3 linked regions of the Bythopirellula goksoeyrii genome follow. The main gene of each other region encodes a partner of the protein of the gene in region 3 in a complex. Links are inferred from orthologs where the notes say so. Each region holds a gene or a part of one and is shown on either strand. Other genes may lie near its edges. The genes, in order: accB, Pr1d_RS01820 and accD.

Region 1 (3,128 bases), 4.1 Mb from region 3 along the record:
GCTCTTGCCACAGAATGCAGAGTGCCCGATATTGGGCACAGCAAGATCATCGCCAAAAAGAACATTCGAATAGATCGCCGAGACTCGACCCGATGTCCAACTATGCCCAACGCCGCAGCAAAATTGCGAGAGAACTTCGCAAAGAGGGTACCGACGCCCTGTTGGTGACCAACTTTGTAAATGTGACCTATCTGACAGGGTTCACGGGTGACGATAGCTACCTGCTCATAACTCCGAAGCATGGGATCCTCATTAGTGACGAGCGTTACACGACTCAAATTAGCGAAGAGTGCCCCGACTTGGAGACAGAGATTCGGGGCCCGGGAGTGCAGATGCTCCCCTGGGTTGCCAAGATACTTACCAAGGCCAAGGTGAAGCGGCTCTCTGTCGAAGCATCTTCGATGACGCTCGAACTTCACGCAGGGTTAGAAAAGGAAGTGCCCGGGTGTGAATTGGTCCCCTGTACAGGATGGGTTGAAGAACTGCGTTTGATCAAGGACCGCACCGAAATCGACCGTACCCGCACCGCCTGTGACCAGGCACGGCGCGCGTTTGAAGTGGTACGTGCTAGCCTGCGGCCCGAAATGACCGAATTGGAGGTCGCGACCGAGCTGGAATACCAGGCACGCCGCTTTGGCGGGAAATGCATGAGTTTTCCCTCCATCGTGGCAGTTGGCTACCGGTCAGCACTTCCTCACGCTAGTCCTACCAACCAGCGATTGAGCGAGGCGGACTTCACCTTGATCGATTGGGGGGTGAACGAGGGCCTGTACATGAGCGACTTGACCCGTGTGTTAGTGACCGGTAAACTCTTGCCTAAATTACGCAAAATCTACGAAGTGGTGTTGAAGGCCCAAATGGCCGCTATCGCTGCGATTCGACCGGGGGTCACCTGCGAGGCTGTCGATAAAGTTGCCCGCACGATCATTGACAAGGCGGGTTACGGCAAGCAGTTTGGGCATGGTCTGGGCCATGGAACGGGGTTGGAAATCCATGAGGCTCCAAGGTTGGCCCAAGGTCAATCGAGGGTGTTGGCGGCGGGCATGATTGTGACCGTTGAGCCAGGTATTTATCTCGAAGGTTGGGGTGGAGTGCGGATCGAGGATGATATCCTCGTCACCCGAGAGGGGCATGAAGTCTTGACCTCCGTGCCAAAGCAAATAGAAGAATGTGTGGTTGGTTGACCGCTCGCTTGCCTTACAACCGATCGCCATAAAGGAAATTACCGATGGCTGGTCGGTCAGGGAAACGCACCCACAAAAAGGACAGCAGGAGACGTGACATGAGTAATGGAGGATCCGGATCGAGCGATGTATTCGATGTTCGCAAAGTGCGACGACTTGTCGAATTAATGAACGAGCACGAATTAGCTGAGGTTGACCTGCGACAAGGAGACCAGCGGATTCGTCTTCGCCGCGGTCAGGAACCGGTGGTCACGGTGGGAGGCGCCTCGGTGCCACTTGCTCCAACGCCAGCTCCAACAGCAGTTCCAGCAGCCGATAGTACTCCACAGGCCGTTGCGGCCGAAGAGGCTAATGTCGCTTATGTGACCAGCCCCATGGTTGGTACCTTCTACGTTGCTTCGAGCCCCGAATCGCCGGCACTCGTGAGTGTGGGTGACTCTGTTGGGTCAGATACTGTCGTTTGCATCATCGAGGCCATGAAGGTGTTCAACGAAATCCCCGCTGAATGTTCCGGTAAGTTATTGGCCCGCCTTGTAGAGAATGGCGACCCGGTCGAATACGGTCAGAAGCTGTTCAAGGTTCAGCGCGGCTAGCTCACCCCAGTCACTTTATTTCTCCTACCACTTGAAGTAGGTTTTTTCCTTCGCTCCCGCTCTCCGCCATGTATCAAAGAATCCTTATAGCCAACCGGGGAGAAATCGCATTACGAGTGATCCGTGCATGCAAGGAGTTGGGCATCGAAACGGTTGCCATCTATAGCGAAGGGGATCGAGGTGCCCACTATCTTGATTTGGCCGATGAAGCCTACTGCGTCGGCCCCCCGCGTGCCGTTGACAGTTATCTGCGAATTGCCAACGTAATCAGTGCTGCCGAGGTCGGCAACGTGCAAGCCATTCATCCAGGTTACGGGTTTCTCTCAGAGAACGCTCATTTCAACGAAATCTGTCGTAGTTGCAACATAGATTTCATTGGTCCCAATCCCGAGGCGATGGCGAAGCTTGGCGATAAGAACGAGGCCCGCAAACTGGCCATGCAGGCTGAGGTGCCAGTCGTGCCGGGGAGCGACGGAATCGTTGAATCAGTAGACGACGCGTTGCACTTTTCCCACGAGGTAGGTTTCCCCGTGTTGATTAAGGCGGTCGCTGGTGGTGGTGGACGTGGCATGCGGGTCGCAGCCAACGACCTTGCTCTCAAGACTGCCTTCAATCAAGCCAAATCAGAAGCCGAAGCAGCCTTTGGCAATGGTGATGTTTATCTTGAGAAGTACATCGAACAACCGCACCACGTCGAAGTTCAGGTGCTTGCTGATCACCACGGCAACGTTGTGCATCTCTGGGAGCGTGATTGCTCTGTGCAGCGACGCCACCAAAAACTGATCGAAGAAAGCCCCAGCACAAGCGTTGATCAAGAAACCCGTAATGCGATGTGCAACTCGGCTCGGCGCTTGATTTCTGAAGCAGATTACACCAACGCTGCTACCGTGGAGTTTATTGTCGACAAGGAAGGCAACTACTATTTCATTGAAGTAAACGCCCGTATCCAAGTTGAGCATCCCGTTACTGAGATGGTCACAGGGATTGACTTGATCAAGCAGCAGATTTTGATCGCCTCGGGTGAGAAACTTTCTATGAGCCAGGAGGATATTGTGCAATCTGGTGCCGCTATCGAGTGCCGCATTAACGCCGAGGATCCTCGCAACAATTTCCGTCCCTCACCGGGAAAAATTGAGCGGTTGATCGTTCCTGGCGGTTTTGGCGTGAGATTTGATTCTCACGTCTACAGCGGATATGTGGTCCCCCCCTACTACGACTCGATGATCGGTAAACTGATTGTGCATCAGCCTACTCGTGTCGAAGCAATCCGCACGATGCAGCGGGCGCTCTCTGAGTTGCAGGTCGATGGCATTCAGACCACGGCCGGCTTGCACCAGGAGATTCTAAGCCA
Region 2 (3,131 bases), 180 kb from region 3 along the record:
TGTTGTGACTAGACTGGCACTTTCTAGCAAGTGTTCCTGCAGTAATCCTCAAGCCGCAAATAGAGAATTCATGGCATCTGCCGGTAAAGAATTTGTTGGCCCTTACAGGCTGTTTTATTTAATCCGAGCCGGGGCGATGTTCGAGATTTGGGCGGTGAAGCCGATTGGCAAAGACGAGCCATTTGCCATGAAGTGGCTCCCCCCAGGGCCAAAACATACGCGCCAATCCTCTGGAGAGTTGAAGCACGAATACAATGTTGGCAAGACGTTGGATCATCCTTCAGTGATCAAGACCCTTGATTTCGGTACAGAGAAAAAAGACGGTACCTACCTGATCATGGAACTGTTCAAGACCCCCAACCTCAAGCAGCAGATCCATGATGGCGTCGAGCAGCTTCATTGGAGACTGGAAGAGATTCTTGGAGCAGCCGCTCTTTCGGTCGAGTACATGCACAAGCAGGGTTGGACCCATCGCGATATCAAGCCCGATAATTTTCTCGTCAGCGATGAAAATGAAGTACGTTTGATCGATTTCACTTTGGCCAGGAAGATCAAGACAGGAATCTCGAAGCTGTTCGGCAACAAGGCGCCGGTGCAAGGAACTTATAGCTACATGGCCCCCGAGCAGATCCGCGGCAAGGAAGTTGACGAGCGGGCCGACATCTATAGTTTTGGCTGCATGGTGTACGAATTGATGACCGGGAAGCTACCCTACACGGCCAGCAGTTCCACCGAACTTTTGAACAAGCATCTCAAGGCACGCCCGCAACCAATAAGCATGCTGCAGAAGAATGTGCAACCAGAGTTCGCCAATCTGGTGCATCGTATGCTCGAAAAGGACCCCAATGATCGCCCCGATACCCTGATGGAGTTCTACCGCGAACTCAAAGCAGGTCGCTGCTTCCATATCAAGCCAAAAAAGCCCGTAGAAAAGCCGCCGAAAGATCACGACGAAGGCGTCTGATCGCGGTATAATCCAACCATGCCAGGATACGACTTCCGACTACCGTTTGAGCAACCCATCTTCGAACTGCAAGAGCAGATCGATACGCTCGAAGCCAACGAAACAAACTCGCCCGAGCTGCGCGAGCGGATTCGGGAATTACGCAAGCAACTCACCGAAACAACCAAGGCGATCTACAACCATCTCGATCCCTGGGAAACCGTCCAGGTGGCCCGCCACAAGGAGCGTCCCAAGTTCACCGACTACCTCGACTTGGTATTCGATGAGTTTGTAGAACTCCACGGCGACCGGTTCTTTGGAGACGATCGTGCCCTTCGCACCGGTTTTGCCAAATTGGACGAATACAAGGTCCTCGTCGTCGGCCACGAGAAGGGAAAAACGCTCAAAGAGCGGAACGAGTGCTATTTTGGCTGTGCCCATCCTGAGGGCTACCGCAAGGCGATGGAAAAGATGAATCTGGCCGCGAAATACGGCCTGCCAATCATTGCAATGATCGACACCCCCGGTGCCTATCCGGGCATTGGAGCCGAAGAACGCGGTCAGGCGATGGTGATCGCCCAGAGCATGATGGAAATGTCGCGATTCAAAACTCCGATTATTTGCGTTGTGATCGGCGAAGGAGGCTCCGGCGGGGCACTGGGAATCGGCGTAGGAGATCGCGTCGCGATTTTGCAACACGCTTATTATTCGGTTATCAGCCCCGAGGGTTGTGCCGGAATCTTGTGGAAAAGTCATAACTACGCCGAGCAAGCAGCCCAGGCGTTGCGGATCACTTCCAAGCATCTGAGTGAAATGAAAGTCGTCGACGATGTGATCGAAGAACCCTTAGGTGGAGCCCACCGCGATCATCACCAGATGGCGGGCCGGATGAAGGTTTATCTTTTGAAAACCCTCCGCGAACTTCTGCGAAAGCCAACCGACAATCTGCTTGCCGAGCGCTATGAAAAGTTTCGCCGCATCGGACCGTTTCTAGAGACTCCGCCAGCCGTTGGCGAGCCGGTTGCATAACCTTGGGCGAGCCGGATTTGTCAGCATCCGACACCTTAGGCGAGCCGGATGCGTCAGCTTCCGGTAGGGTAGCAGTAGAGAGAATCCTGACATCAGAGCATCTACCACGAACGTCCGATAATCACTGTTATGTTCGTTTTAGAGGTGTTTTTCCTCGGGAATTGGCATGGGTCAGCTTAAACCGCCACCCTTTTCAATTGTATCAGAAGTCACTTGGCAGCTACTCTAAACTCACACGCTCAGGCCGTGCATTGTCTGCCTTCATGGACCTCGGCAAGGCGAAAACGGCGCCCTCTTGGTTGCAAAAGTAAAGTGTTGAAGACGAGGGTTTTCGGCCATGGCCATCAGCCCAGAGGGCATAAAAATCAGGGTGGACGTTTACGGGACGGCGAACGTAATCGTGGTTTCGTGCGCTGCGGTGAGTAAGTAAAGTCTGCATCTCCCAGTGGTGGCCTAAATCGCGGGAAATCCACTGGACGATCTCGCCCCCCGGGTTGTAGGGTTGAGGTCCCCTTTCAGTCGGGGCAATGATCTGCCAGATTCCAGCTTTGCTCAGCCACAACGACCCCATGTCGTAATTATTGTCGGAATGCATTGCCTCTTGAATATCCCAATCGCTACCAGTCCAACGTGCCGTATTCCAAATTCTCGGGTCGTTCTGGGGTCCCGATTCGTAGCCTGCACTGGTCAGAAACAGGATGATTGGTCTGTCGTTTTCATCATACCGGATGTCTTTCAGATAGACGTTCAATCCTTCGGACTCGTAGTCATTAACAAGTGCGACGTTGGCCGAATCGGTTAGCGGCACCTGCACTCGATCTCCTGCGATCGATTGCCAGGATTTTCCAAAATCGGGGGTTTCAAGGTAATACAGGTTAGTACGCCAATTAAGCCCCTTCCCGTGAGGGTGGTAATTGAACGCCGAGCCTACTTTTTCTCTTCCAATTGCACTGATCTGATAGTGTCCTTCCTCAATCGCTGCCAACCGCTGCAACGGGTTCCAGGTGAATCCATCCGAACTGCTCATGAAACATAGAGTTCTTGCCGCTGGAGATTGGTATTTGGTGAAGAAGCAGGCAAACCCACGCTTCGTATCATGCCAAGCCTGCATGTAGGAGAAGTTCGAAATTTCAACCTCTTCATTTGATTCCTGGCGAGT
Region 3 (2,967 bases):
TTTCCGCACACCCGATTACGCAGCAAGTCTCGTTGAACTGCAGCGATTGGCCCAAGTGAATCGCTAACATACACAGTCAAACGGTAAAACCAACCAAGAACTACCACACGGTAAACTACCAAAGAACTATGCTAAACATCTTACTCATACGAACTGGACAGACGGATTACGACACACAAGGTCGAATCCAAGGGACCATCGATCTCCCCTTAAGTGATGAAGGGCGCCAGAAGGTGGCTGGACTTGCAGGAGAGCTGAGTCAGATCCCTGTGGAAGCGATCTTTGCGGGTCCCGGCGTGGCGACGCAGCAGACGGCCGAGTTGGTTGCGGATTTTCTGAATCAGAAAGTGAAATCGAACAAAAACCTTAGGAATCTTGATCTGGGTTTGTGGCAGGGAATGCTCATCGCCGACGTAAAGAGCAACCAGCCGAAGGTGTATCGCAAATGGTTGGAGAATCCCGAGACGGTCTGCCCCCCTGAGGGAGAAACCCTGCAAGCAGCTCAGGAAAGATTGCAGGACGTAGTCGCCAAACTGAGCAAGAAACACAAGGAGGGGACCGTCGCATTTGTGGTTCCAGAGCCGCTGGCAAGCATACTTGTTCACGTGTTGCGGGACGCCGACTTTGGCAATCTTTGGCAGTCCTGTTGCCAGTCTCGCCCAGCCTGGGAGTTGATCCCCGCACCCCAGCCCCTGGCAATCGCAGGCAGTACGCCGAGCGCAGAGTAAGCACCTTCGGAGCAGGCCAACCGACACCTCGGCGTCCTCATAGGAATGCACAAAGTTGGGGAGGCAGGAAACTCGAATTTATTGGTCATTGGGCATTGGACATTCAGGCCTCGGCATGGTTAGCAAATGTCACCCTTGGTATACTAGTCTGACTATCGGAAAAGAATAGCAAACCCCTCTGGTATCGACCGAGAACCTGCCAGCATGGCAACCGGCGAAACAAAAATGGCGAAAGAACAGGCGAAGCCGGCTCGGGAGAAGCGCGGAGTCCCCAGTGGACTGTGGCTCAGTTGCGAAGATTGCGGAGCGATGATCTTCCGCAAAGAGTGTGAACGGCTGATGAACGTTTGCCCGGAGTGTGGTTTCCACATGTATCTGAGTGCGCGGGGTCGCATCGAAGCCGTTCTCGATGCCGGCACTTTCGAGGAATGGGATGCCGATCTCAGCCCCACCGATCCGCTCGGCTTTGAAGACAAGAAAAAATACAGCGACCGAATTGTTGCAGAACAAAAGCGCACCGGCCTCCGCGATGCTGCCCTCACCGGCACCGGGATGGTCCGGGCACGACGAGTGGCGTTTGGCGTCACCGACTCGGCGTTCATCATGGGAAGCATGGGATCGGTCGTGGGAGAGAAACTCACGCGACTCGTGGAACGTGCAACGGCGGAACGCCTTCCGTTGATTATTATCAGCGGATCGGGGGGTGGGGCGCGGATGCACGAGGGGATTTATTCGCTCATGCAGATGGCAAAAGTCTCTGCCGCACTGGCCCGCTATGACGAAGCCCAAGGGCTCTTTATCTCTGTGCTCACGAACCCCACGATGGGTGGCGTGGCGGCGAGTTTTGCATCGCTAGGCGATATCATCTTCGCTGAGCCGAAAGCGCTGATTGGCTTCGCGGGGCCGCGAACCATTAAAGCCACGATTCGCATTGAACTCCCCAAGGGATTTCAGACCAGCGAGTTCCTACTCGAACATGGGTACATCGACCGGATCGTCGAGCGGTCGGATCTCAAGAGTGAGATCGCTCGAATTATTGACTATTGTGGCAAGTGATCTTCTTGGCCGGAGGACCACGTCCTCCGGGATCAATCCCGGACGGCGTGGCCGTCCGGCTGAGGGAGAGTATCACTCCACCAATATCGCTTCAGCCCAGCAGCTGGGGTCTTCTTCATAAGGAAACTCGGGACCGCTTGAGAAGGTTTGCAGACCCTGTTCGCGATCCAAGAGAGCGTACGTAAATCCCAACCGGGGCGAACCGACGGGGTCAAAGCCATAGAGGGCCACCACCGGTGCAAAGGCTGACAGCTCGTAGCCTGATTTGGTTACCTTCGCTTTCACCTGCAGCTCGCGGGGGCGAATCGGGCGGGCATTTTCGCGAGCTCGATTGATCAGCAACTGATCTGCCACCGGTTCTTCGGCCGTGTGCCCCCCTCCGCGTGGCAGGAAGGTATAGCGATGGCAATAACGGCTGGCTCGATGCACATTGGTCGTCGCACGGGTATCGACCCACACCTGCAGCCCATCGCTGTCTTCGAGGCGCGAATCCCGGCACCAGGGGAGTTGGCTCTTTCCTTCGACACGAACCCACCAGGCTAAACCCTGCGAGCTCCATCCCATCCGCACCTCGGCCAGTTGGCGCTGGCCATCAAGTTCCGCAAGCATGGGGAGCGCATATTTCTCGTCCAACGAAACTCCTGCAGCACTCCATAGGGGTTCGCAGCGATGGATCTCGACAGCGAAGCGAAACAGAAACCGCGGCGGAATGAGCGACGAGTCGGGGGTGATTGAGTTGGGCATGGTGTTTTGTGATATTTAATGTTACTGAAAACTTCGAGGCAGTCGAATTGAGTTGAGCCGTTTGGGTGAGTAGGGGAGTGAGTAAGTGAAAGGTGAGTAGGTGAGTAGGTGAGTAGGTAGTGCTAGAAACCCACTCACTTACTCACTTACTCACTTACTCACTTACTCACTCCCCCTCTACATCAACTGCCATTGGTCGAATAGCACGACGTAAATCCCCAGCAACAGGTTTGTCACTCCATGGGCGACCACGCAGTCCCAGATGTTGCGGGTGCGGAGCATTAGCCAGGTAATCATACTGAACCATACCGCCGCGGCAAACAGTTCCCCCATATGCATCATCATGGGGACCAGCGTACCAACCAGCAAGGCGGTGGCATCGGCTTCGCCAAATGGCACCTTCCACCACTGTTGATGCATGACGAATCGCATCAGGAAT

What was found.
Region 1: the proteins of accD (region 3) and accB are in contact, whole or in part, in a solved structure (PDB 8UXZ), measured with the Escherichia coli proteins. The link is inferred for Bythopirellula goksoeyrii from one-to-one orthologs.
Region 2: the proteins of accD (region 3) and Pr1d_RS01820 are in contact, whole or in part, in a solved structure (PDB 8UXZ), measured with the Escherichia coli proteins. The link is inferred for Bythopirellula goksoeyrii from one-to-one orthologs.

The regions. Positions count from the first base shown.
Region 1 is NZ_CP042913.1:4,731,533-4,734,660, reverse strand. What follows is about bases 59-3,029. They hold accB (acetyl-CoA carboxylase biotin carboxyl carrier protein), read left to right. Parts: upstream 59-1,282; coding sequence 1,283-1,777; downstream 1,778-3,029. Other genes in these bases: accC (acetyl-CoA carboxylase biotin carboxylase subunit), read left to right, coding at 1,846-3,029; Pr1d_RS18610 (M24 family metallopeptidase), read left to right, coding at 93-1,184. In the rest of the region: more of accC, read left to right, coding at 3,030-3,128. UniProt on the Escherichia coli protein: This protein is a component of the acetyl coenzyme A carboxylase complex; first, biotin carboxylase catalyzes the carboxylation of the carrier protein and then the transcarboxylase transfers the carboxyl group to form malonyl-CoA.
Region 2 is NZ_CP042913.1:459,160-462,290, forward strand. What follows is about bases 4-2,977. They hold Pr1d_RS01820 (acetyl-CoA carboxylase carboxyltransferase subunit alpha), read left to right. Parts: upstream 4-982; coding sequence 983-1,972; downstream 1,973-2,977. Other genes in these bases: Pr1d_RS01815 (serine/threonine protein kinase), read left to right, coding at 71-964; Pr1d_RS01825 (BNR-4 repeat-containing protein), read right to left, coding at 2,193-2,977. Outside these bases: more of Pr1d_RS01825, read right to left, coding at 2,978-3,131. UniProt on the Escherichia coli protein: Component of the acetyl coenzyme A carboxylase (ACC) complex. First, biotin carboxylase catalyzes the carboxylation of biotin on its carrier protein (BCCP) and then the CO(2) group is transferred by the carboxyltransferase to acetyl-CoA to form malonyl-CoA.
Region 3 is NZ_CP042913.1:635,784-638,750, forward strand. The notes cover bases 49-2,858. They hold accD (acetyl-CoA carboxylase, carboxyltransferase subunit beta), read left to right. Parts: upstream 49-932; coding sequence 933-1,784; downstream 1,785-2,858. Other genes in these bases: rpe (ribulose-phosphate 3-epimerase), read left to right, coding at 49-67; Pr1d_RS02500 (histidine phosphatase family protein), read left to right, coding at 129-728; Pr1d_RS02510 (DOMON domain-containing protein), read right to left, coding at 1,857-2,528; Pr1d_RS02515 (CAAX prenyl protease-related protein), read right to left, coding at 2,706-2,858. In the rest of the region: more of rpe, read left to right, coding at 1-48; more of Pr1d_RS02515, read right to left, coding at 2,859-2,967.